4 regions of the Actinomadura keratinilytica genome follow, and region 1 is predicted to be linked to each of the others. Evidence: riboswitches for the same ligand, from Rfam matches in the RefSeq annotation. Region 1 holds a riboswitch; each other region holds the start of a gene.

Region 1 (7,312 bases):
CGTAGCCGAACAGGTAGTCGACGGTCGCGGCGAGCTCGAACGCGCCCTTGTAGCCGTGCCGCCGCATCGCGGCGATCCAGCGGGGGTTGACCACGCGGGCGCGGAAGACGCGGCGGGTCTCCTCCGCCAGGGTGCGGGTGCGCACCTGGTCGGGCAGGGCCGAGTCGCCCACGTACGCGGCGGGCGCGCGGCCGGTCAGGGAGCGCACCATGGCGACCATGCCGCCGTGGTACTGGAAGTAGTCGTCGGAGTCGACGATGTCGTGCTCGCGGGTGTCCTGGTTCTTGGCGGCGACGGCGATGCGGCGGAACGCGGCCTCCATGTCGGCGCGGGCCTCGCGGCCGTCCAGCCCCCGGCCGTAGGCGTAGCCGCCCCACACCGCGTACACCTCGGCCAGGTCGGAGTCGTCGCGCCAGTTGCGGGCGTCGATGAGCGGCAGCAGGCCCGCGCCGTACGCGCCGGGCTTGGAGCCGAAGATGCGGGTGGTGGCGCGGCGCCAGTCGCCGTGCACGGCCCGGTCCGCCAGGGCGTGCCGCCGCACGAAGTTGCGGTCGGCGGGCTCGTCCAGCTCCGCGACGGCGCCGATGGCGTCGTCCAGCAGCGCGATGACGTGCGGGAACGCGTCGCGGAAGAACCCGGAGACGCGCAGCGTGACGTCGATGCGGGGGCGGCCCAGCTCCGCCAGCGGGACGATCTCGAAGCCGGTGACGCGGCGGGACGCCTCGTCCCACACCGGGCGGCAGCCGATGAGCGCCAGCACCTCGGCGATGTCGTCGCCCTGGGTGCGCATGGCGCTGGTGCCCCACACGGTCAGGCCCACGCTCGCCGGGTAGTCGCCGGTGTCGTCCAGGTGCCGCCGGATCAGCGAGTCGGCCAGCGCGGCGCCGACCTCCCAGGAGTTGCGGGACGGGATCGCCTTGGGGTCGACGGAGTAGAAGTTGCGGCCGGTCGGCAGCACGTTGACCAGCCCGCGGGTGGGCGACCCGGACGGCCCGGCGGGCACGTACCCGCCGGACAGGGCGTGCAGCACCGCGCCGATCTCGTCCCGGGTGGCCGACAGCCGCGGCACCACCTCGGCCGCGGCGAACTCCAGCAGCCCGATGACGGGTCCGATCTCGCGGTCGAGGGCGGCGCGGCACACGGCGGGGGCCTGGGCTGCGTCCCAGCCGCGTTCCTCCATGCCCTCGACCAGGCGGCGGGCGAGGGACTCCAGGACGTCGACGGCGTCGGAGGCGGTGCGCGCGTGCGTGCCGGCGATGTCGGCGTCCACCACCGCGCCGGGCTCGGCGAGCAGCGCCTTCTCGTCCAGGCCGTGCGCGGCGGCGAGCGCGGCGCGCAGGCCCGGCATGGCGCCGGCGACGCCGCCCCACACCTGGGCGGCGCGCAGCACGGCCAGCACCAGGTTGACGCGGGCCGCGCCGAGCGGCTCCTGCCCCAGGACGTGCAGGCCGTCGCGGATCTGCACGTCCTTGACCTCGCACAGGTAGCCGTCGATGTGCAGGATGAAGTCGTCGAACTCGGCCTCGCCGGGCATCTCCTCCCGGCCCAGGTCGCGGTGCAGCTGCGCGGCCTGCACCAGCGTCCAGATCTGGGCGCGCACCGCGGGGAGTTTGGCCGGGTCCAGGTCGGCGACGGTGGCGTACTCGTCCAGCAGCTGCTCCAGCTTGGCCAGGTCGCCGTAGGTCTCGGCGCGCGCCATGGGCGGCACGAGGTGGTCGACGACGGTGGCGTGCCCGCGCCGTTTGGCCTGCGTGCCCTCGCCCGGGTCGTTGACGATGAACGGGTACACCAGCGGCAGGTCGCCCAGCACGCCGTCGGGTGCGCACTCGGCGGACAGGCCGAGCCCCTTGCCGGGCAGCCATTCCAGCGTGCCGTGCTTGCCGAGGTGCACGATCGCGTCGGCGCCGAACTCCTCGTCCAGCCAGCGGTAGGCGGCCAGGTAGTGGTGGGACGGCGGCAGGTCCGGGTCGTGGTAGATCGCCACGGGGTTCTCGCCGAAGCCCCGCGGCGGCTGGATCATCAGCACGGCGTTGCCGAACCGCAGCGACGCCAGGACGATGTCGTCGCCGTCCACGTACAGGTCGCCGGGCGGTTCGCCCCAGTGCTCGCGGACGCGTTCGCGCAGCGGCTCGGGCAGCGCCTCGAACCAGCGGCGGTAGGCGGCGAGGGGCACCCGCGCGGGAGCGGCGCGCAGCTGCTCTTCGGTGAGCCACTCCACGTCGTGGCCGCCCGCCTCGATCAGCGCGTGGATGAGCGGGTCGCCGCTGTCGGGGTCGCGCCACAGCGTGTCGTCGCCGCCCAGCCGGTAGCCGGCGGCGGCCATGGCGCGCAGCAGCCGCACGGCCGAGGTGGGCGTGTCCAGGCCGACGGCGTTGCCGATCCGCGAGTGCTTGGTGGGGTACGACGACAGCACGATCGCGACGCGTTTGCGGTCGTTCGGCACGTGCCGCAGCCGCGCGTGCCGCACGGCGATCCCGGCGACGCGGGCGGCCCGCTCCTCGTCGGCCACGTACACGGGGACGCCGTCGGGGCCCTCCTCCTTGAAGGAGAACGGCACGGAGACCAGGCGCCCGTCGAACTCGGGGATGGCGACCTGCATGGCCGCGTCCATCGGCGACAGCGCCCCGTCCGACTCCTGCCAGGCGGCGCGGGGCGCGGTCAGGCACAGGCCCTGCACGACGGGCACGTCCAGGGCCGCCAGCGCGCCGGCGTCCCAGGAGTCCTCGTCGCCGCCCGCGACGGCCTGCGCGGCGACCGTCCCGCCCGCCGCCAGCACGGTCGCGACCAGCGCGTCGGCCTTGCCGAGCAGGTCCAGCAGGCCCGGGTCGGCGCCGCGCAGCGACCCGCAGAACACCGGCAGCGCGTTGCCGCCCTTCTCCTCGATCTTCCGGCACAGCACATCGACGAACGCGGTGTTTCCCGACAGTTCGTGCGCGCGGTAGAAGACGACGCCGACCGTGGGGCGGTCCGGGTCGTGCGCGTACGAGCCGTGCACCCCGTACGACGGCATCGCGGCGGGCGGTGCGAAGCCCTCGCCCGTCAGCAGCACGGTGTCCGACAGGAACCGGGCCAGTTCCCGCAGGTTGGCGACGCCGCCCTCGCGCAGGTAGGCCAGCGCCTCGGCCGCCACCCCGGCCGGGACGGTGGACAGGCCCATCAGCTCGGCGTCCGGGTCGGCCTCGCCGCCGAGGAACACCGCGGGCGGGCCGCCGCGGCGCCGCAGCCGCTCGACGCCCTCCGGCCAGGTCTTGCGTCCGCCCAGCAGCCGCACGACGACGACGTCGGCGTCCTCGGCGAGCCGTTCGGCCTCCTCGGGGGCGAGCCGCACCGGATTGGCCGTCACGTAGCCGGCGTCGGCCGCGCGGGCGGCGAGCAGCTCGGTGTCGGCGGTGGACAGCAGCAGGACACGCATCGGCAGGGCCTCCTCCGGGGTCCGCGCCCCGGCTCGGTGACGAGGTCGCGACGGCGCGGAGTCTCCTGGCTCCCGGATCGGCGTCGCGGCCTCCGGCCTTCCAGCGCGTGCGCCGTGGCCGTGTGCGGAGGCGGACTCCCCGGTCACAGTTGCGGGACAGCCCCGGATTCGCACCGGGTTCCTCCCCTGCCGTCGGCCGTCATCGTAGCCGTGGCTGAACCGGCGCCCCGCAGCCGCCGTACCTAGGGGCGGGCAGCGCGGACCGGTCTCCCCCGTGAGCCGGCGTGCGCGACAGTGGTGGGCTGGCTGCGTATGGGAGGACCTTCTCGTGTCTGTCTTCACGCCGTCCCCTCGGGGAACGGCGCCGCCGGACGGCGACCCGACGACGCAAGACGCCCCGTCCCGCCCGCGGAGAGCGCTCGCCGCGCTGCGCCGGCGCCGGGTCTGGCCGCGGACGCTGACCGTCCTGGCGTTCCTGCTGGTGGCCTTCGCCCTGCTCACGCCGAACCGGCTCGACAGGCTCACCCCGGGCGCGTTCGCCCGCGTGCCGATCGAGGGGGTCCTCGGCGTGGTCGTCGTGCTGGTCCTGCGCGGGCGGGCCCGGCGGATCGCGGCGGGGGCCGGCGGCGCCGTCCTCGGCATGCTGCTCGTCGTGAAGATCGTCGACATGGGCTTCTACCAGGTGCTGGTGCGGCCGTGGGACCCGGTGCTGGACTGGGCGTTCGTCGGCGCGGGCCTGGAGTTCTTCACCGGCGAGTACGGCGGGGTCGGCGGCGTCGCGGCGCCGGCCGGGGCGGTGGGGCTGGCCGTCGTCGTGATCGTGGTCGTGGCGCTGGCGGCGGTGCGGCTGGCGGGCGTCGCGGCCCGGCACGACAGCGGGGCGGCCCGCGCCGTCGCGGTGCTGTGGGCGGTGTGGACGGTGGGCACCGTGTTCAGCGTGCACCTGGTCCCCGGGGTGCCGGTGGCGTCGTCCTCCACCACCCGGCTCGCCTACAAGCGCGTGCTGGCGGTGCGCAAGGGCCTGCACGACAAGGAGGTGTTCGCCCGGCAGGCCGCCGTGGACGCCTTCGGCGCCACGCCGGGCGACCGGCTGCTGACCGGCCTGCGCGGCAAGGACGTGCTGGTCGCGTTCATCGAGAGCTACGGACGCGACGCCGTCGAGGACCCGGAGTTCTCCGCCCAGGTGGGGGCGGTGCTCGACGCCGGCGGCGAACGCCTGCGCAAGGCCGGGATCGGGGCCCGCAGCGCCTGGCTCACCTCCTCCACGGTCGGCGGGGGAAGCTGGCTGGCCCACGCCACGCTGCTGTCCGGCCTGTGGATCGACAACCAGCAGCGGTACCGCAACCTGGTCGCCGGCGACCGGCTGACGCTCAACCGGGCCTTCCACCGGGCGGGCTGGCGGACGGTCGGCCTCATGCCCGCCATCATCCGGGCCTGGCCGGAGGGCCGGTTCTTCGGCTACGACCAGGTCTACGACAACCGGACCCTGGGGTACCGGGGGCCGCGCTGGGCGTACGCCACCATGCCGGACCAGTACGTCCTGTCGTTCTTCCAGCGCAAGGAGCGCGAGGCCCGCGGCACACCGGTCATGGCCGAGACCGCGCTGGTGTCCAGCCACGCCCCCTGGGCGGCCGTCCCCCGCCTCGTCGACTGGCGGCAGGTCGGCGACGGCTCGGTCTTCAACGCCCAGGGCGGTGCGGGCCTGGACGCCGACTGGCCGCCCAGCGACCGCATCCGCGCCGAGTACCGCAAGTCCATCGAGTACAGCCTGAACACCATGGTCTCCTACGCGGAGACCTACGGCGACGACGACCTCGTGCTGGTCTTCCTCGGCGACCACCAGCCCGCCCCGCTGATCACCGGCGAGGGCGCGAGCCGGGACGTCCCGATCACCATCGTCGCCCGCGACCCGAAGGTGCTGGACCAGATCTCCGCCTGGGGCTGGCAGGACGGCCTCAAACCCGCCCCGCAGTCCCCCGTCTGGAGGATGAGCGACTTCCGCGACCGCTTCCTCACCGCCTTCGGCTCCCAGCCGACCGCCCCCTCATCCCCCGCCCCCCGCTGATCATCGACGGCGGCGCACGGCTCAAACCACCGCTACGAGCGTCGCAAGCCCGGCATCATGCCGTGAAAAACCGGATCAGCGAGCATGGGGATCACCTGGGGATCCATCACCATCGCAGCCCCGGGCGACGCGGCCGCACGCACCATGGCGTACAGAACGTCGATGAACGGGTGACGCAGCAGGGAGATCACAAGCCGGTCCGCTCGGCGGTCGTCTCCCGCGTCCAGCGCCGCGCGCCGCGCCATGACCATGGCCTCGGTACGGGGCACGGCGTGCTGCCTCCCTAACACCAGATCTCCCCGGTTGAGCCCGAAAACTTCGATCGTGGCCTTACCACGCTCGTCGCGATGCTTGTATCGGCCGGTGTTGAGAACGAGCCGAAGGTGGTCGTAGGGGTCGTCCCGGCTCGGGTCGATCAGCAACGCGGCGCCGTCCGCCGCCCGTGGGAAAAGGTCGCGTTTCTGGTTGCTGTTGCACATCGAGCAGGCGAGCAGGTGGTTCAGCCAGTCGAAGGTACGGAGCGGCGCCTCCTTCAACGGCTCGAAGTGGTCGATCGAGGTGCCCAGGCTGTCCCCGCAGTACATGCAGCGCTCGACGCCCGGCGCCATTCCGGCGAGAATGTCGCGCAGTCTCCCGCGCTCCGGCCGCGCCGCATTCCACTCTTTGCGAGCCCGCGAGACATCCGCGCACACACGCACCAACGTGTCCGTTCGCCGCTCAAGCGCCTCCGCCAGTTCGTCATCGAGCGGCGGCCGTGCCAGCGGGATCACGCTTCGTCTTCGAGCCGCGAGGAGACCTCACGAACTCGTGCGCTCAACGAACTCTGCAGTTTCTTGCTCAGCCGTTCGTACTCGGCGAGTTCATCCTCCGACGCCTCACCGTCGAGCACCTTTCCCTCGAGGTCGCCGAGCCGCTCGCGCAGCCGCTCCGCCTCCTCCGAGTAAGGCGTTTCCAACCCGAACAGCTCGGACAGCACCGCGTCGTCCCCGCTGCCGTACACGATCCGGCGATACAAGTCGTCATCGACCACCCGCGGCGGCTCCTGCTCGTCGGGCCCCGGCAACCGGATCAGCCCGCCAGGGTCGGCGCTCTGGCAGATGTAGGGGCTGTGCGTGGTCACGATGAACTGGATCTCCGGGAAGTGCGCCTTGAGCCAGTTCCCGATCTTCTTCTGCCAACTGACATGAAGATGGGCGTCCACCTCGTCAATGAGCACCACACCCGGGTAAGGAAGCGTCGGCACCCCGTCCCGTTCCTCGACCTCGAGGCGCCCATATGTGAGATGCATGCGCCGCACGATATCAACGACGAGCGCCCCCACGGTCCGGTATCCGTCACTCATCCGGCGCAGCGGAAATTCTTTTCCGTCCGCCCGCTTGACCCAGAGCCCTTCAGAGTCGACCTTGCACACCTGGAACCCGTCCGGCAGCAATCCATCGCCCAGCAGCCGAAGCACCGCATCCAGCACTTCACCAGCGCCGCTCTTGCCCTCAAGCCGGAGAAGATGCTGCCCGATGAGCCAGCTCACTCCTTCTACTAGAGTCGCGTCCTCATCGAACAGCGTCCGAAACCCTGCTTCCCGCGACGAGTCCAGTTCACTCACACCGACAACAGGTCGAGAGTGCCGCCGAAACGGCCCATATCCAAGATAAAGCCACCCGTTGGGGAGAACTGACCACGGCCCCCTATCCAACATTTGTTGGAACGGCCTTCCGCCGTATCCCCAAAAAATTCCCCCTTCATCGCCGCCCGCCTCCGAAAAAAGCATGGCATCCCAGTTGATGGATACAGAGCCACGCCAATCTTCCAGAAGGGGATCAACATTCGCAGCACGA
Region 2 (7,312 bases), on a different contig from region 1:
GTCGATCCCGTAGTCACCGGCGTAGTCGGTGTACTGCCGGTAGACGGACACGCCTTTCCTTGTCGGCTCGACCACCAGGAACATAACGTCGAACCGCGTGAACAGACCGCAGGCGAACGTGTCCGCCCCTGCGGTCATGTCCACGACGACGTACTCCCCGGGCCCGTCGACGAGGTGGTTGAGGTACAGCTCGACCGCTCCGGTCTTGCCGTGATAGCAGGACACCCCGAGGTCATCCTCGTCGAACTGCCCCGTGGCCATGAACGTCACGCCCCCGACGCTCCGTGACAGCGCACGGATGGGGGCGTCGCCTCCAATGCGCAGGAGCCGGGAGCCACGTCCTGGGGGCGTCGTTTTGATCATCTCGGCCGTGGAGGCGATCCGCGGATTGTCTCCGCGAAGGGTAGTCCTTGATCTACGTGAGGTGCGCCCCCAGCGCCGGCACGCCGGCCGCTTCCTCCTCGCTCATGCCGAGCGCGACGCCGAGATGCTGGTTGATGTCGGCGTCGATCGCGACGACCGGTACCCCCTCGGCGGCCAGGTGCCGGATGAACAGCGAAGACAGCGTGGTCTTGCCGCTCCCGCCCTTGCCCACGAACGCAACCTTCACGAACCCTCCCAAATTGAACATGAAAACCGTTGTCATTCTATGGTTGCGAGAGGTAGAAGATCGAAGCAAGCGAAACGCGCAACCTGGCGAAGATAGGGAAAGGGGCTGATCACTCGTCTGCTGGGCGGGAGTGGTCGTCCAGGGCGGTGTACGGGTAGAGGTGGCCGCTGCCGATGCGGTCAACGCGGCCCGCGCACGCCCCCGTCCCGGGGTGCGGCCGAGTTTGACGTCGATGTGGACCAGGTCGCCGGGACGGGGGAGCCGGTCGGCTGCGGCGTGCCGCGGTGTCGGTGCATGGCCCGCGGACAGGCCCCGGGCCATGCACCGTCCGATCTTCAAGGTCAGCCCGAGAGGCTCTCCCGGACGCGTCGCGCGGCGGCGACCAGGTTGCGCAAGGACGCCTCGACCTCGGGGTAGTCGCGGGTCTTCAACCCGCAGTCGGGGTTGGCCCACAACCTGCCGGGCTCGACGGCCTGCAGCGCACGCCGCAGGTTGTCCTCCATCTCCTGCACCGAGGGGATCCGGGGGGAGTGGATGTCGTAGACGCCGGGGCCGATGCCGTTCCGGTATCCGGCGGCGCGCAGGTCGGCGACCAGCTCCATGCGCGAGCGGGCCGCCTCGACGCTGGTGACGTCGGCGTCGAGGGCGCCGATCGCGTCGATGATCTCGCCGAACTCCGAGTAGCACATGTGGGTGTGGATCTGGGTGGTGTCGGCCACTCCCGAGGTGGCCAGCCGGAACGCGCCGACGGCCCACTGCAGGTAGGCCGCGTGCTCGGCGCGGCGCAGCGGCAGCAGTTCGCGCAGCGCGGGCTCGTCGACCTGGATGATGCGGATCCCCGCCGACTCCAGGTCGCCGATCTCGTCGCGCAGGGCGAGGGCGACCTGGCGGGCGGTGTCGGCCAGGGGCTGGTCGTCGCGGACGAACGACCAGGCCAGCATGGTGACCGGGCCGGTGAGCATGCCCTTGACGGGCTTGTTCGTCAGGCCCTGGGCGTAGGTGGTCCACTCGACGGTCATCGGCCGGGGGCGTGCGACGTCGCTGTGCAGGATCGGCGGCCGCACGCAGCGGGAACCGTAGGACTGCACCCACCCGTGCTCGGTCGTGGCGAATCCGTCCAGTTGCTCGGCGAAGTACTGGACCATGTCGTTGCGTTCGGGCTCACCGTGCACGAGCACGTCGAGCCCGATCTCCTCCTGCAGCCTGATGACGCGGGCGATCTCGTCCTTCATCGCCTGGATGTAGGCGTCCGCGGAGATGCGACCGGCCCGGTGGTCGGCGCGGACCTTGCGGATCTGCGGAGTCTGGGGGAACGAGCCGATCGTCGTCGTGGCCAGGTCGGGCAGGCGCAACGCGGCCCGCTGGGCGGCGAACCGGGCGGCGCGGTCGCCGCGGCGCGCGTCGCCGAGCATGTCCAGGCGGGCGCGGACGCGGTGGTCGATCCCGGCGGGAGGCGCCGGGATCTCGGCGGTGGCCGGGGCGTCCTCGCGCAGCGCTTTGCCGAGCGCGACGACCTCGGCGACCTTCTGGCGGGCGAACGCCAGCCGTTCCCGCACGGCCGGGTCGAGCGAGGTCTCGGCGTCCAGGTCGATCGGCACGTGCAGCAGCGAGCACGAGGTGCTCACCGCCACCTGGCCGGCCAGCCCCAGCAGCGCGGCGCACGTGGCCTTCGCGCGGCGGGAGTCGACCCGCCAGACGTTGCGGCCGTCGACCACGCCCGCCACGACGGTCCTGCGCGGCAGGCCGCCGATCGAGGCGAGCACCTCGAGGTTGTCCGGTCCGGTGACGAAGTCCAGCCCGACGGCCTCGACCCGGCTGTCGGCCAGCACGCGCAGCGCCTCCGCGCCGACCCTGCCGAAGTAGGTGGCGACCAGCAGGCGCGGCCTGCTGGGCAGCGCGCCGAGCCGCGCGTAGGCGCGGGCGAGCGCGGCGATCTCCGCTTCGGTCCGGTCGGCCGCCAGCGCGGGTTCGTCCAGCTGCACCCATGCGGTGCCCGCCCCGGCCAGCCGTTCCAGCAGCTCGGCGTACACCTCGACCAGCCCGTCGAGCAGCTCGAGCGGGCGGAACCCCGCGGGCGCGTCCGCCGCGGGCTTGGCCAGCAGCAGATAGGTGAGCGGCCCGACCAGCACCGGACGCGTCTCGATGCCGAGGGCCTTGGCCTCCCGGTACTCGAGCAGCGGTTTGGCCGCCGCTCCGTCCGCCAGCCGGAACCTGGTTCCCGGGGAGAGTTCGGGGACGATGTAGTGGTAATTGGTGTCGAACCACTTGGTCATCTCCAGCGGCGGGACGTCCTGGACGCCCCGCGCCATGGCGAAGTACCGGTCGAGGCCGGTCAGGTGGCGGTAGCGGTTCGGAACGGCGTCGACCAGGACGCTGGTGTCCAGCAGCTGGTCGTAGAAGGAGAAGGTGTTCGACGGGATCGCGTCCAGGCCCGCGTCGCGCAGCTCGGTCCAGACGGCGGCGCGCAGGTCGGCGCCCGCCTTCTCCAACGCGGCGGCGTCGATGCGCCCGGCCCAGTAGTCCTCGGTGGCGAACTTCAGCTCGCGGCGCGCCCCGATGCGGGGGTATCCGAGGATGGTGGTGTTCATGGCGGCTTCCCTCGCTAGCCACAGGCGGCCGCGCGAAAGGGAGCAGCGCAGGGTACGACGCGCGTACCGGCCGCAGGCCCTCCCGCGAGGCCGCAGACCACCGCACGCCGGTCGGCGCACGGGCGGAGGCAGGTCTTCGGACTCGCGGGCGTCGCTCCTACCGGTGTAGGAGCGTCCTACTGGCCGTCGCTTCCCAGGCCGTACGGCCCAGTGCGTGATGACGGCGGTCGTTCCCGCTCACCGCTGCGGGGCAGTCCCGGACTCTCACCGGGTTCCCTCTTACGACATCCGGCCCCGCCCGGGGCCGGATGAACCATCCGCGCAAGCGAGTGTAGCGACACACGGCCACCGCGCGGCCGCCCGTCTTCCGACCGCAACCACGTCGGTGCGGCTGCGCCACGAGTGCCGGAGGCGGCCGCACCGGCGTCGCTCCTGGGTTGTGTGCGGTGCAACTTGGCGGCCGCGTGCCCGCCTCCGGTGCAGACACCGCGTTACAGTGGTCGAAGGCTGCACCGACCGGCAGCGAGGCGCGACGCCGCCACCCCTGGCGCCAGGCTCGGCCCGTCACCACCGGGCAGGAGCAGCCCGGCGACCGCGCTGCTGCGAAATCCACCGGACGCGCTCCACCGGCAACGGCTCACCGTCATCGGCGCAGTCCTGCCCTGGCGGAACCGCAGCGACGACGCCAGGGTGAAGGGTCACTCGGAGAGTGGCGCCGTCTCCTTCGGTGCGGCCGCCGCCCAGGGGCCGAGGGCGAAAGCGGCGCTGTTCCGGCGGACTTCCAGGGCGCCCGCACCGCCGAAGTGCGCGGGGACGAGCAGCTCCCGTTCATCCGCCGCCCTCCCCAGGATCAGCCGACGGCTGTTCACAGCCTGTTCCGGATCCATGCAGGCGTTGCTGTTGCAGCAGGGGTGGAGGATCTGCACCGGGCTGTGCAGCAGATCTCCGACGAAGACCGCCCGGTCGCTCCCGGATACGAGCCGCAGCACCGACGAGCCGGGAGTGTGGCCGGGCGCGGACTCCAAGGTGAGGTGCTCGTCGATGCGGTGGAAGCCGTCCCACAGCACGGCCTGCCCGGCCTGGTGGATGGGCGCGATGCTGTCCTCGTAGATCAGGCGATCGACCTCCCGCGCACCGTTGCCGTACGCGTTGTCCGGACCGAAATGGAAGTCGTCGGCGGCCGGGATGAGGTACCGGGCGTTGGGGAACGTCGGTACCCACCGCCCGTCGGCGTCGACGGTGTTCCAGCCGACGTGGTCGACGTGGAGGTGGGTGTTGACGACGACGTCCACATCCTGCGGGCGGACACCGGCCTTCGCCAGCAGACCGGGAAGATCGCTCTGGGCCCGGTGGAACGGCCCCATGCCGGGGCGCTCGCGCCCGGCACCCGCTCCGGTGTCCACCAGCACGGTCCGCCCACTGCTGCGCAGCACCCAACTCTGCAGGGCGGCCACCACCCTGTCGGTGTCCGGCTCCCAGTGGTCCGGTGCCAGCCAGTCCTCGTTGTCCTTCCACACCTCGGCGGCGACGGCGGGGAACATGGCGGAGGTGGGCATGAACGGTACGTGCCACTCGACGACCCGGATGACCTCGACGTCCCCCAGCGACATGCTCTGCACGCTCACATTCACGTTCGTCATGCGCCCGACCCTAAAAACCCCGAACGATCCGCTCAATGCGCACTTGGCTCGAGTGAATAAGAAGGCGTCTCATACATGATGCGTGGGCATAATCTTGGTGCATGGACGTGGTGAGTGACGCCATCTCCGCCGTGCGTCTTGGGCACCCCCGGTTTCGCCGAGTGCGTACGAGCGGAAGCTGGTGCGTGCGGCTGGCCCCCTACGACGGCGCGGGCTTCCACGTCGTGGTGAAAGGCGGCTGCTGGCTGCTGACCGATGGCGGCGCCCGGATGTCCCTCGGCGTGGGCGACGCGGTGCTGCTGCCTCACGGCGCCGGCCATGTGATCGCCGATTCCCCCGTCGACGCGTCGGTCGCGGGGGGGAAGGCGGAGCCGTTCGAGCAGTGGCTTACGGAGACGGGGGCGCGAGGCCGACCTGGTCGCGAGGAAGTGGAGATGCTCTGCGGCAAGTACCGGCTCGACTGCAGCCGCATGCACCCGCTGATGACGGAGTTGCCCGAGGTCGTCCACATTCCGAACCGGGTCGGCAGCCACCCCGAACTCCGTGCCGCGATCGACCTGCTCGCCGGTGAGCTGGACGAGGTGCGCCCCGGCTCCTGCGTGGCCCTCCCGAACCTGCTCGACCTCCTCCTCATCTACATGATCCGGGCCTGGATGGCCGAGGCCACCGGCGGAGCATGGCCCACCGCGCTGGACGACCCGGTGACCGCCGCGGCCCTGCGGGCGATGCACACGAAACCGGCCGCGCCGTGGAGCGTCGAAAGCCTGGCCGCGGAGGCGGGCGTCTCCCGCGCCACCCTGGCACGCCGGTTCACCGCACTGGTCGGCCGCCCTCCGATGGCCTACCTGACCTGGTGGCGTTTGGTCCTCGCCGCCACCATGCTCCGCGACACCAAGGAAACCCTGGCCACCATCGCCGGCCGGGTCGGCTACGGCAGCCCGTACGCGCTCTCCCACGCCTTCGAGAGGGAGTTCGGCATTACACCGGGGCGCTATCGAGCGCAGGCCGCAGAGCGCTCCGGCCCCACCGCGAACCCTCGACCGACGTCACAGGATCTGGTCAGGCAGTGACTCCGCAGCCATTGTGAAACAGCACCACCGCAGGCGGTGGACGGCGCGGTCGGTCTGGTGGCATTCCCCTGAACCAGGGTCGAACGCACCGCCTGCGAGCGTGGGACGCAGTTGAGCTTCAGCCGCGCGCTGTCCGCGCTCGGCGCGGTCATCATGCCGGTCCTGCGCGCCGCGATGGCGGATCACGGCCTCGCGTCACGGCACGCCGAGCCTCCGCGTGCCGCCGCCGATTTCTCCAGCGTGTCATCGCCGCCTACGTCGTGTTCCGGAGTAGGTGGAGCCATTCGTCGGCTGCGGTGATCTCGGGAGATTGGCCTGGTCGTGGACGAAGAGCGTGTCGTGGCGGGGGCCGCGGGACGGTGGTGCTTGAGGCGGTTGACGCCGCACTCTGCGGCATGGCGGGCCTTGCAGCCGACCGAGTCGCAGGCGGGTGGACGACCGCTGCGGCCGCCCCGCCGCTGCCGGTGCCGGATTTAGTCGCCCAGGATCGAGATCGCGGCGGCGACGCCACGACGCGCTCACCTCCCGTCGAAACCTGCTCTAGGTGTCCTGTTCGGCGGATCTTGGCGGTTGGGGCGTTCGCCGCCTGTGCGGTTCCTTGACGCTGCCGCCATGTGCGATCGGGGCGGGGCGGCCGCGCCCGTCTTCGATGCGACCACCCCGCTGACACCGCAGAGGCGTCAACCGGCTCGAGTGACGACGCGGTAGCGCCACCCGCCATGCCGAGCGCGCACTACCGGGCCGTGATCACCGCACTGCTGCGGATCCACCACCGGACACCCCTATGGGAGTTCGTCTCATCGCGCCGTCCGCCGGATGTGCGACGGCCTGCGGGCACGGCACTCGGCGACCGGGACGACGATGGCCGGCACTGCACCGACTCCGGCGGTGTCGAAACATCTGCCTCGAACTCGTCAGATGCGAACCCTGAGTACGTCGAAGGCCACAGCGGCGTCACTGCGCGCTCGGATGCAAACGTTTCGAGCGGCGCCTGCATCTCAAAGCCTGCGGTCTTCCCTCAAGGAAAGCGAGATGTCGTACGGATGCAGATGAGCGCCTTCCGTTCGCGGCCGTTCCGGTCACAGGACGGGTGAGAGCCCGGCGGGAGGCGCTCATCTGCATCATGCGGGTCAGCGGGAGACGGTGGCCTCGACGTAGGGCTTGAAGACCACCGGGCCCAGGAGCCCGTAGCCGAGTTCGGGCCTGGCGGACCATGCCTTGTAGTCGGGGTCCCCGGTGAGGGCCTGGGTGCGCAGGGCGTTGTTCAGTGTGGTCGACAGTTCGATCTTCACTTGGTTGGCGCCCGGACGCAGGGCCGCGGTGACGTCGACGGGTTCGGCGTTCGGCACCTGGGAGACGGGGATCTCCGTGCCGTTGATCCAGGCCCGGACGGCGCCCGCGAAA
Region 3 (7,312 bases), on a different contig from region 1:
CAGCAGGCCGTCCACCACGGTCTCGTACAGGTAGGTCCGGGCGCGGTCGGGATCGTCGGTGGTCCAGCCGGACGGGGACGGGTCGCGCAGCGGTAGCGGGCCGGTGTCGGCGGGCCTCCAGTGCAGGCGGTCGGGGGCGAGGTCGGGAAGCAGGCCGTGGACGCTCGCGGCCCCCAGCGCGGGTGACCACAGGCGGGCGGCCATGCCCTGGAAGAGGATCGATGCGGCGACCCGCCGTTCGGCGGTGCCGAGGCGGTCCGCGACGTCGGTGATCCGGCCGGTGAGGATGTCGGGATCGGTGAACAGGTCGGTGAGGGGCCGCCAGTCGTCGTCGGGAGGCGCGACCTCGATCGCGAAGTAGGCGCTGAGGGAGGCGACGTCGGTCAGGGCGGCGGTGACCTGGGAGTCCTCGGCGGGGCGCAGCGTGGGGACGGTACCGGCGGTCCGCCGTGCCCAGTCGGTCAGGGCGGCCGCATCAGGGAAGCGGTGGCGGGTTCCGTCGAAGGCCGCGGTGTAGCCGCCGTCGTCGCGGGTCACCGCCAGATCGGCGGTCGAACCGGTGACGCGCCAGCCCTGGCGGGTCAGGCCGCGTTCCACGACGGGGGTGTGCCCGGGGCCGGCGTCGACGCGAACGGTTCCGGCGGTGCCCGCGGGCAGGACGAACACCCCCGCGGCGGCGTCGAAGGCCAGGCCGCCGCCGTCGAAGACCGAGGCGATGGAGCCGTCCAGGGCCAGTTGCTCGGGCGTGCCGCAGCGCAGGCCGCCGGTGCCGGTGAGGAGCCAGATCCGGTCGGCGATCCGCAGGGCCAGCTCAAGGTCGTGGGTGGACACCAGGACGATCAGGGACCGGCTGCGTGACAGTTCGCGCAGCAGCCCCATCAGCGCCACCCGGGACGGGACGTCCAGGAACGCGGTGGGTTCGTCCAGCAGGATCGCCGACGGTTCCTGCGCCAGCGCGCGGGCGGTCAGCACGCGTTGCCGCTCGCCGTCCGACAGCTCCGTCACCTGCCGGTCGGCCAGGTGGGACGCGTTCACCGCCGCCAGCGCCCAGTCGACGACGGCGCGGTCGGCGGCGGTCAGCCGGCCGGTCAGCCCGGTGTGCGGGTGGCGGCCCAGGCCGGCCAGCTCGCGGGCGGTCAGCAGCGGCGGCAGGTCGCGTTCGGTGAGCACGACCGCCAGCCGCCGGGCCAGGTCGGCCGGCCCGATGGCGGTCAGGTCGGCGCCATCGAGCAGGACCCGGCCGTCCAGCGCGGGCTGGAGCCCGGCCAGGGTGCGCAGCAGGGTGGACTTGCCGGTGCCGTTCGGCCCGGCCAGCACGGTCAGCTCTCCGGGGGACGCGGCGACGTCGAGGCCGGTGAGGACCCGGCGGGGCGGCCGTCCACGGCGGCCGGGATAACCGGCGGTCAGGGCACGCAGTTCCAGTGTCATCTCCCACCCGTCCTCTCACACCGCCGGGCCGAGCCGGGCCGCGCGGCTGCGCAGCAGGACGGCGATCACCACGGGGGTGCCGACCAGCGTGGTCACCGCGTTGAGGGGCAGCACGGCGCCGCCGCCGGGCAGCTGGGTGGCCACGCAGCACAGCAGCGCCGCCGCCGCGCCCAGCAGCAAGGCCCCGGGCATGAGCACCCGGTGGTCAGAGGTGCCCAGCAGCAGCCGGGCGAGGTGCGGTACGGCCAGGCCGAGGAAGGCGATGGGACCGCAGTAGGCGGTGACCGCACCGGCCAGCACCGACGCCGACAGCAGCGTGCCCGTGCGGACGCGCCGCACCTTCACCCCCATGGTGCGGGCGTAGTTCTCCCCCAGCAGCAGCGCGTTGAGGGGTTTGATCCCGGCGAGCGCGGCGGCCAGCGCACCGCCGCACACCGGCGCGAACAGCGCCAGGTCCGCCCAGGACACCCCGGTGAAGCCGCCCAGCCCCCAGGAGATGAACTGCTGGGCGCGGCGCGGGTCGGTGCAGGCCAGCAGCAGGGAGATGAGCGACGTCGCGGCCGCGCCGACCATCACCCCGATGACCAAGAGCGTGACCACCGACCGGACCCGCCGCGACAGCAGCAGCACCATGACCAGCACCGCGGCCGCCCCCGCCGACGCGGCCGCGACCACGCCGATCCGGCCGAGCCCGGCGACGCCCGCGGTGAACGCGCCGGCCGCACCGCCGGTCCCGGCGACCACCAGCGCCACTCCCAGGCTCGCGCCCGAGCTGACCCCGAGTATGTAGGGCTCGGCCAGCGGGTTGCGGAACAGCGTCTGCATCTGCACGCCCGCCACGGCCAGGGCGGCCCCGGCGAGGGTCGCGGTCAGCGCCCGCGGCAGCCGCACCGTCCAGATGACGGTCTCGGCGCCCGGGTCGGCGCCCGGAGTCTTCAGCAGGGCGGGCACGGCCTGGGTGAGGGGGATGGTGGTGGAGCCGATCGCCACGGCCAGCACCAGCGCCGTCCCCGCCGCCACCGCCGAAGCCGCAAGGACCAGTCCTCGGCGGTGGCGTGCGACCATCGCCGGGACCGCGGACACGGCCAGGGACGTCATGAGGCCAGCCGCCGGTAGAAGGTGAAAGTGTGGCCCGGGGCCAGATCGGGGTGCAGGATGGCCACCAGGTCGGCCAGAATCAGGTCCGGACGGGCCACCCCGCGTTCATAGAAGTCGTTGCCTCCGCCGGGCCCGAGCGCCTTGTTGCTCGACCACACCGCCCCGGTCTTGAAGGCGGTGAACTCGGCGTAACGGGGGTCGTCCTCGCGCACGTCGGCCAGGGTCTTCCACTCGGTGACGTTGGCCAGCCACACCTTGGCGTCCCTGCCCTTGGCCAGCACCGCTTCCAGATCCAGCGTCGTGCTGCCGGTTCCCTTGGTGGAGGCCCAGGGGTAGGTGCCGCCCGCGTCCTTGATGAGCCCGGCGACATAGCTGCCGCCATTGGGTACCGCCCATTCGCCGTGCAACATCTGACCGGGCAGGACGGTCACCGTGGGCGCGGCCTCGACCTTGGCCGCCAGAGCCGTGTAAGCCTGCTCGACCCTGCCGAAGACCTCGTTCGCCTTGGCCTCGGTACCGGTCAGGGCGGCCATGAGCCTGATCCACTCGGCGCGGCCGAGCGGGGTGGACTCCAGCCACTCGGCGTTGGCCACCACCTTCACCCCGGCCTTGCGCAGGGCGGGGTAGTCCCTGTCCTCGATGCCCCCGGTCATCAGCACGTCCGGACGCGCGCCGATCACCTTCTCCACGTCGATCTGACCGGCGCGCGCGTACTCGGCGACCGCGCCGCTTCGCACCCGCTCCAGCACCTGCGGGGAGCTGATCGGCGCGCTCTGCGCCACCCCGGTCAGGACGTCCAGCACGCCCAGTTCGGTGACGAACGGCAGGTGCGTGGTGGACGCCGAGTACAGCGTGTCGATCGGTGTCTCCACCGTGATCGCCCCGGCCAGATCGCCTTCCGCCTTGGGCGCCGGGGTGCCGCACCGCACCAGCACGTACTTCTCCGGCCTGGCCCCGGGTGCGGGCTGTTCGACGGTGACGACCTGGTAGTTCTTGGCGTAGGTCAGGGTGAAGTTGGCGGCGTGCCGGACGGTCTGCTTGACCGGGAAGTAGTCCTTGGACGCGTCGAAGTCCTTGACACAGCCGCGATCCGCGGCCGTGGACGGCGAACCGCCACCGCCTCCGCATGCCGTGAGCGCGAACAGGGCGGCCAGGACAAGACCGCCGAACCGATGCGAGGCACGAAGCATCGCTGTCTCTCCCTGCGACGGGCCGCGACCGCCGTTCCGCGACGGCGTCCGCGGCGCGGAAGGGGCGGATCGCAGGGAGGGGCCGCCGCGCGGCCGCGGAACCGCCGCGCGCGGGCAGGGAATTCGGGCATGCCCGGTCCACCGTCCTCTCTCCGGGGAGATCCGCCCCGGGTTCCTTCGAGGAAGCGACGACGTGAGTCTCCTGGCTCTCGGGTCAACGCTCGTCCCGGCCTTCCCACCCGCCGGAGCGGGCAGTGGCGTCGTTCGGGATCCGCTCGCCGATCACAGTGGCGGGACCGCGCCGGATTCGCACCGGCTTCCTCGTTCCGCCGTCGCCTACAGCGCACAATGATGGCACATGCGACACCTGCCACCTACTTGCACCAAGGTCCCGCTTCGACCGTCCTGCACGAAGAGCAGGCGTCACGCAGACGAGCGGCGGGCCACGCCTCGTCTGTGCCGCCAGGGTGGCCGACGGCGTCTGCTCACGCGATGAGCTGAGCGGCATGATGTCGGCGACAACGCCGACCCGGTCCCACCAATGATCGACCACCGGTCCCGGCGTGCCACCAGCACGCTGATCAAGTGCATCGAGGTGCCCGGCGAGCCCGGCCTGTTCGGCCGGACGGCCCCATCGCTCGCCACGTCCGAACTCCTGCGCGATCACTGCGCCCGACGGCAGATCACCTTCCGGATGGACCAACGCCCGCTGCCACGCTTGACGCCGAAGCAGCGACGTCGGCCGCACCCGGCCTACTCCATCGCCCACCGGACGGCGGCGAGGGCGGGCGTTCTCAGCGGGACGCGAAGACCACCTGATCGCCCCCGCCGGCATCGGGCAGTTGCCCGGCCGGGGCCGGCGACCATGAGCCCAGAACACCGGGCAGCCCGGGGACCGAATCGATCACCTGACGGGCGACGGTGTCGGTGCACCGCAGGAACGCCAGGTGACGAACGGCGTGCGCGGCGACCTGCTCGATGCGCGGCCTGCGCGGGGACGGGCTGGCCGGCCCCTCGCTTCGGGGACCGGATCCAGGTGTTTGTGTGGGTACGTTAGTTATTGCGCACAGATTCCCTGGGACGGTTGCCGTCCATCCCGCCCCGGCAATGACCTCTGGAGGCGGGGAATGCCGACGTGCGGATCGCGAGCAGTCGGCGGGGCTTGGTTTGCCTTCCGATTACAGGAGTCCGAGCGGCTTCAGTCGGTCGCGGAGTGATGTGGCGTCGGTGAAGAGGAGGGCTCCCATGCCGAGGGCCTCGGCCGCCGCCACGTTGACCGGGTTGTCGTCGACGAACAGTGTCTCGTGCGGCGCCACACCGAACCGCTGCAGGGCGAGCCGGAAGATCTCCGGGTCGGGCTTGCACACCTTCACCTCCCCGGACACCACGACGTCCCGGAACAGCTCCAGCACCGGGTACTCGCGCACGGCGATCGGGTAGGTCTCGGCCGACCAGTTGGTGATGGCGAACATCGGCGTGCCCGCGCCGTGGATCTCGGCGACGAGTTCAGGCACGCCCGGGATGGGTCCGCCCAGCATCTCCGGCCACCGCCGCCAGTACGCCTCGATCAGCTCGCGCTGGTCCGGGTGGCGGGCGGCGGCCACCTCGACGGCCTCGGCGAACGAACGGCCGCGGTCCTGCTCGGCGTTCCACGAGTCGGAGCAGACCTCGGTGAGGAAGCGCTCCCGTTCCGCGTCGTCGGGAATCAGCTTGCGGTACAGGTGCAGCGGATCCCAGTCGATGATCACGCCGCCGATGTCGAAGATGACCGAGGTCACGGGGCCGGGCGCGGGCATGGCTGCCGTCACTTCCTCTCGCGTTCGAAACGTCGGGCGCAGGCCGGAGATCACACCAGGATGACCGCGACCCCCGCGGCCTCGATCTTCTCCAGTTCGCCGGGCGGCGCGCTGGAGTCGGTGACGATCGCGTCCAGATCGGTGACCGGGCAGACATGTCCGAGCCCGGTCCGGGTGAACTTGGAACCGTCGCACACGGCGATCTTGCGCTGTGCGGCGGCGAGCGCCGCCTGTTTGATCGGGACCTCTGCCAGGTCGTGGGCCGTCAGCCCGTGCCGGGCCGACAGCCCGCACACCGCGAGTACGGCGGTGTCGACGCGCAGCGCGCGCAGCGAGGTCTCGGTGAAGTGTCCGACCAGCGAGAGCGTGCCCGGCAGCATCTGGCCGCCGGGGACCAGCAGCCGCACATCGGGCGCGGCGCTCAGCGCGTTCACCGAGTGCAGGTCGAGCGGGATCGCGGTGATCCGCCGGCGCGCCAGAGCGCGGGCGACCTGCAGGACCGTGGTGCCGCTGTCGAGGATCACCGACTCCCCGTCGGCGATCAGCTCGTCGACCTTGGCGGCGATGCGCCGCTTGCTGTCGGCGGCCTCGTGTTCGCGGACCGCGAACGGCGGGGCCTCGCCGCGCAGCAGCAGGCTCACCGCGCCGCCCCGGACCCGGCGCAGCACGCCCTGTTCGGCGAGCTGGTCGAGGTCGCGGCGGATGGTCATCTCCGAGCAGCCGGTCTGCGCGGCCAGCTCGGCGACGGTGACCCGCTCGGCCGTTCGCAACCTTTCGATGATCTCTCGGTGCCGATTCGAACCTTCCACATGTTGCATCTCACGTGATAGATGTTTGAAAGTCAAGGTTCTGCTCGCGAGGGACCGTGGAGGGGCGACGTGGACTGGATCGTCTTCGACTACGCGGGTGTGATCAGCCACGCCCCGCCCGACCAGGCCGGGGTCCGGCTGGCCGAGGCCGCAGGCGTCGAACCCGGCGTGTTCTGGCCCGCCTACTGGAAGAACCGCGCCGCCTACGACCTGGGCGCGGTGGACGCCGCCGGATACTGGCGCGACGTGTACCGGCAGCTGGGGCGGCCGTTCCGGGAGGAGGACGTCGACCGGCTGGTCGCCCTGGACCTCGGTGCGTGGTTCGAGATCAACGACGCCACCCTCGAGATCGTCGAGGCCCTCAACGCGCGGGGCATGCGGCTGGCCCTGCTGTCCAACGCGGTCGTGGAGATGGCCCGGCTCATCGACGGGCAGAGCTGGGCGAGGCTCTTCCGGCACCGGCTGTTCAGCTCCGACCTGCACCTGGCCAAGCCCGGCGCGCAGATCTACCGCCGGGCGTGCGAGATCCTCGACACCCGGCCCGAGGACGTGCTGTTCATCGACGACCGGCAGGAGAACGTGGACGCCGCCGCGTCCGTCGGCATGACGGCGCTGCTGTTCACCGACGCGGCCCGCCTCTGGGCGGACCTGGCGTTCGCGCTGCCCTCCGGGATGCCGGCCCGCCCGTCCGGGCAGGTCCGATGAGGGCGGCGGGCCCCGCGCGCGTCAGGGAGCACGCGGCCACGAGCTTCAACCGCGTGGCCATGGGGGGCATGTGCGTTTCGTTCGTGGTGATCGGCGCGCTCCAGGCGATGTACGGGCCGGCGGTCCCCGCGATGCGCGAGCGTTTCGGCCTGTCCTCCGGGGAGGTCGGGCTCGCGCTGTCGGTGCACTTCGTCGGTGCTCTGCTGGGCGTGCTGTGCACACCGCGGCTGCGCCGTGTCGGCAACCGGCTGTTCCTCGTCTCGGCGCTCACCACGATCGCCGTCGG
Region 4 (7,312 bases), on a different contig from region 1:
TGCTGGCCACCGCCCGGAACGTTCCGCAGGGCCACGCCGCGCTCAAGCAGGGCGAGTGGAAGCGCTCCAAGTACACCGGCGTGGAGCTGCAGGGCAAGACCGTCGGCGTGCTCGGCCTCGGCCGCATCGGGGTGCTGGTCGCCCAGCGGCTGGCCGCCTTCGACATGAACATCATCGCCTACGACCCCTACGTGCAGGCGGCCCGCGCCGCGCAGCTCGGCGTCCGCATGGTCGGGCTGGAGGAGCTGCTGCGCGAGAGCGACTTCATCACCGTCCACCTGCCCAAGACCCCCGAGACCCTCGGCCTGGTCGGCGACCGCGAGCTGCGCATGGTCAAGCCCAGCGTGCGCATCATCAACGCCGCGCGCGGCGGCATCGTCGACGAGGCCGCCCTCGACCTGGCGCTCAAGGAGGGCCGCGTCGCCGGGGCGGGCCTGGACGTGTTCAGCACCGAGCCGTGCACCGACAGCCCGCTGTTCCACCACGACAACGTGGTGGTCACCCCGCACCTGGGCGCCAGCACCCACGAGGCGCAGGAGAAGGCCGGCACCCAGGTGGCCCGCTCGGTGCGGCTGGCGCTGTCCGGCGAGTTCGTGCCCGACGCGGTCAACGTGCAGGGCGGCGCCGTCGCCGAGGACGTCAAGCCCGGCCTGCCGCTGGCCGAGAAGCTCGGCCGCATCTTCACCGCCCTGGCCGGCGGCGTGCCGGTGCGGCTGGAGGTCGTGGTGCGCGGCGAGATCGCCGGGCACGACGTCAAGGTGCTGGAGCTGGCCGCGCTCAAGGGCGTGTTCGCCGACGTGGTCGAGGAGTCGGTGACGTTCGTCAACGCCCCGCTGCTGGCCCGCGACCGCGGCGTCGAGATCACCCTCACCACCACCGAGGACAGCCCCGACTGGCGCAACGTGGTCCAGGTGCGCGGCACCATGGGCGACGGCACGGTGGTCTCGGTCTCCGGCACGCTCACCGGCCCCAAGCACCACGAGCGCATCGTGGAGATCAACGGCTACGACATGGAGCTGTCGCCGACCGACCACATGGCGTTCTTCTCCTACAGCGACCGGCCCGGCATCGTCGGCGTGGTCGGCCGGCTGCTCGGCGACCAGGGCGTCAACATCGCCGGCATGCAGGTCGGCCGGGACGCCAAGGGCGGCACCGCGCTGATCGCGCTGACCGTCGACTCGGCCATCCCGACCCAGCTCATCGACGTGATCCGGGACGAGATCGGCGCCGAGATGGGCCGCCGCGTCGACCTTGACGGCTGACCTCGACGGCTGACCTCGACGGCTGATCTCGACGGCTGACCTCCGCAGAGGCGGGCGGGGTGCGCTCGGCGCGCCCCGCCCGCCTTGCTGTTCGCCCCGGGCCTCCCCGGGACGGCCCCCACCTGCGGATTCTTCGCCGACTGTCTCAGCATTCGGAAAGTTCGGCCACGGATCGGGACATTCCGGGAATCGAGCCGGTAACGTGGGCAGGGTCATGCGCTTGGTGGTACGCATCCTTCGCCGCCGCGGCGGGGCCTGATACGGCAGGCCGGCGACCCGCCGCGGAGCAGGGTGCCGGCCGTAAGCCCGTCGTTCACTCTTCCGACGAACCACCACGAGGAACAGCGATCATGAGCAACTCCGGTACCACGCCCACGCCTGCCGACGACGCCGCCGAGGAGGCGGCCCGCGCGCTGCAGACGGCCCTGGACCGCCGCGACAACGGCGGCCGCTCCGCCCGCTGACCCGCTGGTCCGCTCCCGCCGGACGGGCGGCGGCCTGGCATGATCGCCGACATGGCGGCACCTGACCGGGCGGGAGCGGACGAGGTCCGCCGGGCGCTGGCGGACGCGGCCCGGCTGGGCCCCTACTTCCAGATCGCCACCGACCCCGCCGAGGAGGCCGACCCCACCTGGCGGCCCCTGCCCGAACCCGACCCGGCGCGGCTCGGCGGGCTGACCGACGCCTACGCGCGGCGGCTGGGCACCTCGGAGCGCCGGGTGGCGGCGTCCATCCTCTTCCAGGGGCTGGCGTCGCGGCTGTGGTCGCCCGTGGTGGCGGCCGCGGCGCACGGCGTCGTACCCGACCTGTCCGGGCTGCACTGGCGCTGGGCCCCCGGCGCGCCGATCGCGCTCTGGCTCGCCGACCCCGGCGGCTGGCGCGCCGCCGGCGACCCCGCCGCCACCGCCCGGCTCGTGCACCGCACGGTCGTGGAAGGGCAGCTGCGGCCGCTGCGCGCCACCCTGCTGCGGATCGTCCGGCTCGCGGACGGCCTGCTGTGGGGCAACGCGTCCGCCGCCCTCGCCGGAACGCTGCGCGCCGGCACGCTCAGGCCCGAACTGGCCGAGCCGGTCGGCACGCTCGTGCGGGAGCTGTTCGGGCATGCGCCGCTGGCGGGCACCGGCTCGTTCACCCCGGACGGGTTCGTCCGCCGCAGCTGCTGCCTGTACTACCGGGTGCCGCCGGGCGGCGAGATGTGCGGCGACTGCGCCCTCCTGCGCCGCGCCTGAGCGGCCGGCACGGCGCAGGAGGGCGCGCCGATCAGGCCGCCGCGGCGGCCGGTGACGGCCGCCGAACCGCACGCTCGGCGAGCACGCCGAACACCAGGCCCAGCGTCGCCCACAGGGCGACCTGGACGCCCAGCGACGCGATCCGGAAGTCCCACAGCACCGTGGCCGGGAACCCGTCGGCGACCGCGTCCGGCGTCGGCGTCAGCCGGTACACCAGCGCCAGCACGACCGCGAACCCGGCCGCGGTGGCGATCGCGGCGTTCCAGGCCCCCAGCCTGGGCAGCAGGCGGCGGAACACGATGGCGGCGGCGACGACCGACAGCACGCCCAGCGCCACCATGCCGAAGTACAGCGCGGTACGGCCGCCGATCGTGTCCGGGTTGCCGACGGCCGGGGGCGTCGGCGGGTACTTCAGGAACGGCACCAGCTCGACGGCCACGAACCCGCCCAGCGCGACCAGTGCGGCGGTGGCGCGGGCGCCGAACGCGCCGATGCGGCCGTAGGCGACCGCGAACGCGATCGCGAACAGCCCGCCGAGCGCGACGCCGTACACGCCGAGCGCGGTGATCAGCCCGGCCGTCTTCTGCACCGTGCGGCTAACGACCTCCTCCTCGTGGCCCCCGTGGCCCTCGTGGGCGGCGTGGGCCTCCTCGACGGCGATGGCGTGCTCCACCTGCGGCTCCCCGTACAGCCAGGCGACGAGCAGCGCGAGCGCTGCCGCAGCCAGCCCGGCGAGCATGCCGCGGACCAGCAGTGATCTCATCATCTGCGCACCGGCCCGCCGGTCAGTGGCAGGGGAAGCCGAGCAGGTGGCGGCCGTCGTGGGTGAACTCGTGCACCCAGTTGCCGCCGATGAGGGAGGTGGCGCCCTGCTCGGCGCCGACGAAGTAGATCAGCACCAGGCCGAGCACCGCGGCGAACACCGCCCACGGCAGGACCTGGCGGAGGGGGATGCGGACGGGGGCCGGACGCTCGCCGGCAGGCGTCGACGAAACGGCGGTCTGGGCCATCTCAAGGTCTCCTCACGGGGTTCACTCGCCCCGGTTGCGGGAGGACGACGGGTCAGTGTCCTGACTCCCAGATCAGCGCCTCCCGCCGACCTTCCAGCCGGGCTTCCGGCCGTGGTCGTCGAGTGGGGGAGGCTCCCTGGTCACAGTGGCGGGACCGTCCTGGATTCGCACCAGGTTCCTGCGCACCGTCGCCTCGATGTGCACTTGTCGACAAGAGCGTCCCCTTTGCGGTGGTCCAGCGTCAAGTACGGGCTCTGTCACTCAAGCGGGCGGTGCGGGCCGCGCCCGCCCCGTGAAAGGGCGCCGCGGCGGACGCGGCGGCGCTTCACGAGGTGGAACGGGCGCCGTACGGGCGGACGGCGTGAAAATCCGCCGCCCGGTCCGCGGTTCGTTGACCCTGCGGACGGCGCGTTCCCACAATCTCCGGCGATTCGCCCTCCGCGTTCGCTCCCACGAACCGCGACCGCATCTGCTTTCCGACCCGTTCCCCCGACCTGGAGGCGCCCGAGCCATGACCCGTCCCGCAGCTGTACGACCGCCGGTGGCGCGGGCGATGGCCGCGCTGGCCGTCTGCCTGAGCCTCGTGGCCGCCGCGCTGACGGCCGTGCTGGTCCGCCCGCCGGGCGCCGCCGCGGCCCCTGCAGGCACCGGCACCGGATACCTCAGCACCAGCGGCAACCGGATCGTCGACGCCACCGGCCAGACGGTCCGGCTGACCGGCATCAACTGGTTCGGCATGGAGACCGACAACAAGACCTTCCACGGCCTGTGGTCGCGCGGCTACCGGTCCATGCTCGACCAGATGGCCGAGCTCGGCTACAACACGCTGCGCGTGCCCTACTCCAACGATGCGCTGAAGCCGGACGCCCAGGCCACCAGCGTCGACGCGGTCTCCAACCCCGACCTGGCGGGCCTGCACCCGCTGGAGATCCTCGACAAGGTGATCGCCTACGCCGGGCAGAAGGGCATGCGGGTGATCCTGGACCGGCACCGGCCGACCAGCGCGGGCCAGTCGGCGCTGTGGTACACCCCCGCCGTCTCCGAGACGACGTGGATCGAGGACTGGAAGGCGCTGGCCCGCCGCTACGCGGGCAACCCCACCGTGATCGGCGCCGACCTGCACAACGAGCCGCACGCCGACGGCACCGATCCGGGCGGCACCGGCGCGTGCTGGGGCTGCGGCGACCCGGCCCGCGACTGGCGGCTGGCGGCCGAGCGCGCGGGCAACGCCATCCTGTCGGTCAACCCCGACTGGCTGATCTTCGTCGAGGGCGTGAGCTGCCCCAGCGGCGGCAACCCCAACTCCTGGGACGACATCCCCGACGAGCACTGCGGCTGGTGGGGCGGCAACCTGTCGAAGGCCGGGGAGTACCCGGTGCGGCTGGACGTGCCCAACCGGCTGGTGTACTCGCCGCACGAGTACGGCATCTCCGTCTACCGCCAGCCCTGGTTCGACGCCGCCGACTTCCCCGACAACCTGCCGGCGATCTGGGACCAGCAGTGGGGCTACCTCTACAAGCAGAACACCGCCCCGCTGCTGCTGGGCGAGTTCGGCACCACGTTGGCCGACCCCAAGGACAAGGTGTGGCTGGAGAGGCTGCTCGCCTACGCGGGCACCGGGGTCACGGGGATGAGCTTCACGTACTGGTCGTGGAACCCCAACTCCGGGGACACCGGTGGCATCCTCAACGACGACTGGACGACGGTGAACCAGGCCAAGCAGAGCATCCTGCAGCCGTACCTGATCCCGCCGACGCCCGGGGACGGCGGCGACCCCACGGACCCGCCGACCGACTCGGGCGCCTGCCAGGTCGCCTACACCGTCGTCAACCGCTGGTCCGGGGGCTTCCAGGGCAGCGTGGACGTGACCAACACCGGCTCCAGCACGTTCCGGGACTGGACGCTGACGTTCGACGTTCCGCAGGGCGTCACGGTGTCCAGCGGGTGGAACGCCACGTTCAGCCAGAGCGGCACCACGGTCGCGGTCAAGGGTCCGTCCTGGAACGCCGACCTGGAGGCCGGTGAGACGGTGAACATCGGCTTCACCGCCAACGGCAGCGACACGCCGCAACCGCAGGCGTACGCCGTCAACGGCACGGCCTGCGGCTGACCCGGGCGCGACCTGCCCTGCACCGGGGCGCCGCCCCCTTTCTCCGCCGAACCGGGGCGGCGCCCCCCCCGGTACCGCGCTGAGCAGGGGCGGCGCCCGTCTGCGGGGCGCACCCCGGCGGGTGCCGACACGAGACATTCATCCCAAAAGGTGAGACCGATGCTCAGGAACTGAGACGTTTGCAGTAGAGTGCGCGCATGGCATCCCGCAGCATCCGTCTGGCCGTCATCCCCGGCGACGGGATCGGCCCCGAGGTCGTCGCCGAGGGTCTGAAGGTTCTGGAGGCCGTCGCTCCGGCGCACGACCTGAAGTTCGAGCAGACCTCCTACGACCTGGGCGCCGCCCGCTGGCACCGCACCGGCGAGACGCTGCCCGACGCGGTCCTGGAGGAGCTGCGCGGCCAGGACGTGATCCTGCTGGGCGCGGTCGGCGACCCCAGCGTGCCCAGCGGCGTGCTGGAGCGCGGGCTGCTGCTGCGGGCCCGGTTCGAGCTGGACCACTACGTCAACCTGCGGCCGGTGAAGCTGTTCCCCGGCATGAGCACGCCGCTGTCGGGCGTCAAGCCCGAGGACGTCGACATGGTCGTCGTCCGGGAGGGCACCGAGGGCCCGTACGCCGGCGTCGGCGGCGTCCTGCGCAAGGGCACCCCGCAGGAGATCGCCACCCAGGAGAGCGTCAACACCGCCTACGGCGTCGAGCGCGTCGTCCGGTACGCCTTCGAGCAGGCGGCCTCCCGGCCTCGGCGCAAGCTGACCCTGGTGCACAAGGACAACGTGCTCACCTTCGCCGGCGACCTGTACCAGCGCGTCGTCCAGCGGGTCGGCCAGGAGTACCCGCAGGTCGCCACCGACTACGTGCACGTCGACGCGGCCACCATGTTCTTCGTCACCGCGCCGCAGCGGTTCGACGTGATCGTCACCGACAACCTGTTCGGCGACATCATCACCGACCTCGGCGCCGCCATCGCCGGGGGCATCGGCCTGGCCGCCTCCGGCAACGTCAACCCCGACCGCACCGCGCCGTCGATGTTCGAGCCGGTGCACGGCAGCGCTCCCGACATCGCCGGGCAGGGCAAGGCCGACCCGACCGCCACCATCCTGTCGGTGGCCATGCTGCTCGACCACATCGGCGCCCCCGAGGCCGCCCGCCGGGTCGAGCAGGCCGTCGCCGACGACCTGGCCGCCCGCCGCGGCCGCCCCGCCCGGGGCACCGCCGAGATCGGCGACGCGATCGCCGAGCGAGTAGCCGGCTAGGGCGCGCCCCGGCCGGACCGCTCACGCGAGACAAGCCACAGCACCGGGCGCGCCGACGCGGCGCGCCCGGTTTTTCGTGTGCGCCGCGATAGGGAGCAGGGCTGGACGAAGTACGACAATGAGGATAGGAATGCCCGGACGGCGACGGGGCCGGGCGGGCGATCCGGGAGAGGACCCATCATGAGCAGCACCCTGGACTTCGACATCAGGCTCTCCGAGCGGCGGCGCAGTACCGCCGAGCGCGAGGCGATCCTGGCCGATCCCGGATGGGGCCAGTACTTCACCGACCACATGATCACGATCCGGTACGCCGAGGGGAAGGGCTGGCACGACGCCCGGCTCGAGCCGTACGGCCCCCTCGCCCTCGACCCCGCCAGCCAGGTCCTGCACTACTCGCAGGAGCTGTTCGAGGGGCTCAAGGCGTACCGGCAGGCCGACGGGGCGATCG

Evidence for each region. Region 1 has a riboswitch for cobalamin ahead of cobN (cobaltochelatase subunit CobN). Riboswitches for the same ligand answer to the same signal wherever they lie in the genome.
Region 2: linked by a shared signal. The riboswitch ahead of metE (5-methyltetrahydropteroyltriglutamate--homocysteine S-methyltransferase) and the one ahead of cobN (cobaltochelatase subunit CobN) in region 1 are both predicted to bind cobalamin.
Region 3: linked by a shared signal. The riboswitch ahead of ABD879_RS10955 (ABC transporter substrate-binding protein) and the one ahead of cobN (cobaltochelatase subunit CobN) in region 1 are both predicted to bind cobalamin.
Region 4: linked by a shared signal. The riboswitch ahead of ABD879_RS24105 (CbtB domain-containing protein) and the one ahead of cobN (cobaltochelatase subunit CobN) in region 1 are both predicted to bind cobalamin.

The regions. Positions count from the first base shown of each region.
Region 1 covers NZ_BAABDO010000081.1:24,410-31,721, forward strand. The annotation lists gene cobN (cobaltochelatase subunit CobN) at 1-3,412, opposite strand, end outside; cobalamin riboswitch at 3,472-3,595, opposite strand; gene ABD879_RS22650 (alkaline phosphatase family protein) at 3,741-5,477, shown strand; gene ABD879_RS22655 (HNH endonuclease family protein) at 5,510-6,247, opposite strand; gene ABD879_RS22660 (AAA family ATPase) at 6,244-7,312, opposite strand, start outside.
Region 2 covers NZ_BAABDO010000001.1:139,290-146,601, forward strand. The annotation lists partial or broken gene ABD879_RS00585 (ATP-binding protein) at 1-610, opposite strand, end outside; gene metE (5-methyltetrahydropteroyltriglutamate--homocysteine S-methyltransferase) at 952-3,198, opposite strand; cobalamin riboswitch at 3,309-3,532, opposite strand; gene ABD879_RS00595 (MBL fold metallo-hydrolase) at 3,897-4,838, opposite strand; gene ABD879_RS00600 (AraC family transcriptional regulator) at 4,940-5,908, shown strand; gene ABD879_RS00605 (glycosyl hydrolase) at 7,039-7,312, opposite strand, start outside.
Region 3 covers NZ_BAABDO010000024.1:13,428-20,739, reverse strand. The annotation lists gene ABD879_RS10965 (ATP-binding cassette domain-containing protein) at 1-1,428, opposite strand, end outside; gene ABD879_RS10960 (FecCD family ABC transporter permease) at 1,444-2,526, opposite strand; gene ABD879_RS10955 (ABC transporter substrate-binding protein) at 2,523-3,716, opposite strand; cobalamin riboswitch at 3,893-4,093, opposite strand; gene ABD879_RS10950 (HAD family hydrolase) at 4,895-5,512, opposite strand; gene ABD879_RS10945 (DeoR/GlpR family DNA-binding transcription regulator) at 5,563-6,330, opposite strand; gene ABD879_RS10940 (HAD family hydrolase) at 6,391-7,026, shown strand; gene ABD879_RS10935 (MFS transporter) at 7,095-7,312, shown strand, end outside.
Region 4 covers NZ_BAABDO010000092.1:8,297-15,608, reverse strand. The annotation lists gene serA (phosphoglycerate dehydrogenase) at 1-1,262, shown strand, start outside; gene ABD879_RS24115 ((2Fe-2S)-binding protein) at 1,778-2,491, shown strand; gene ABD879_RS24110 (CbtA family protein) at 2,523-3,257, opposite strand; gene ABD879_RS24105 (CbtB domain-containing protein) at 3,277-3,501, opposite strand; cobalamin riboswitch at 3,535-3,724, opposite strand; gene ABD879_RS24100 (cellulase family glycosylhydrolase) at 4,013-5,611, shown strand; gene ABD879_RS24095 (3-isopropylmalate dehydrogenase) at 5,809-6,864, shown strand; gene ABD879_RS24090 (branched-chain amino acid aminotransferase) at 7,045-7,312, shown strand, end outside.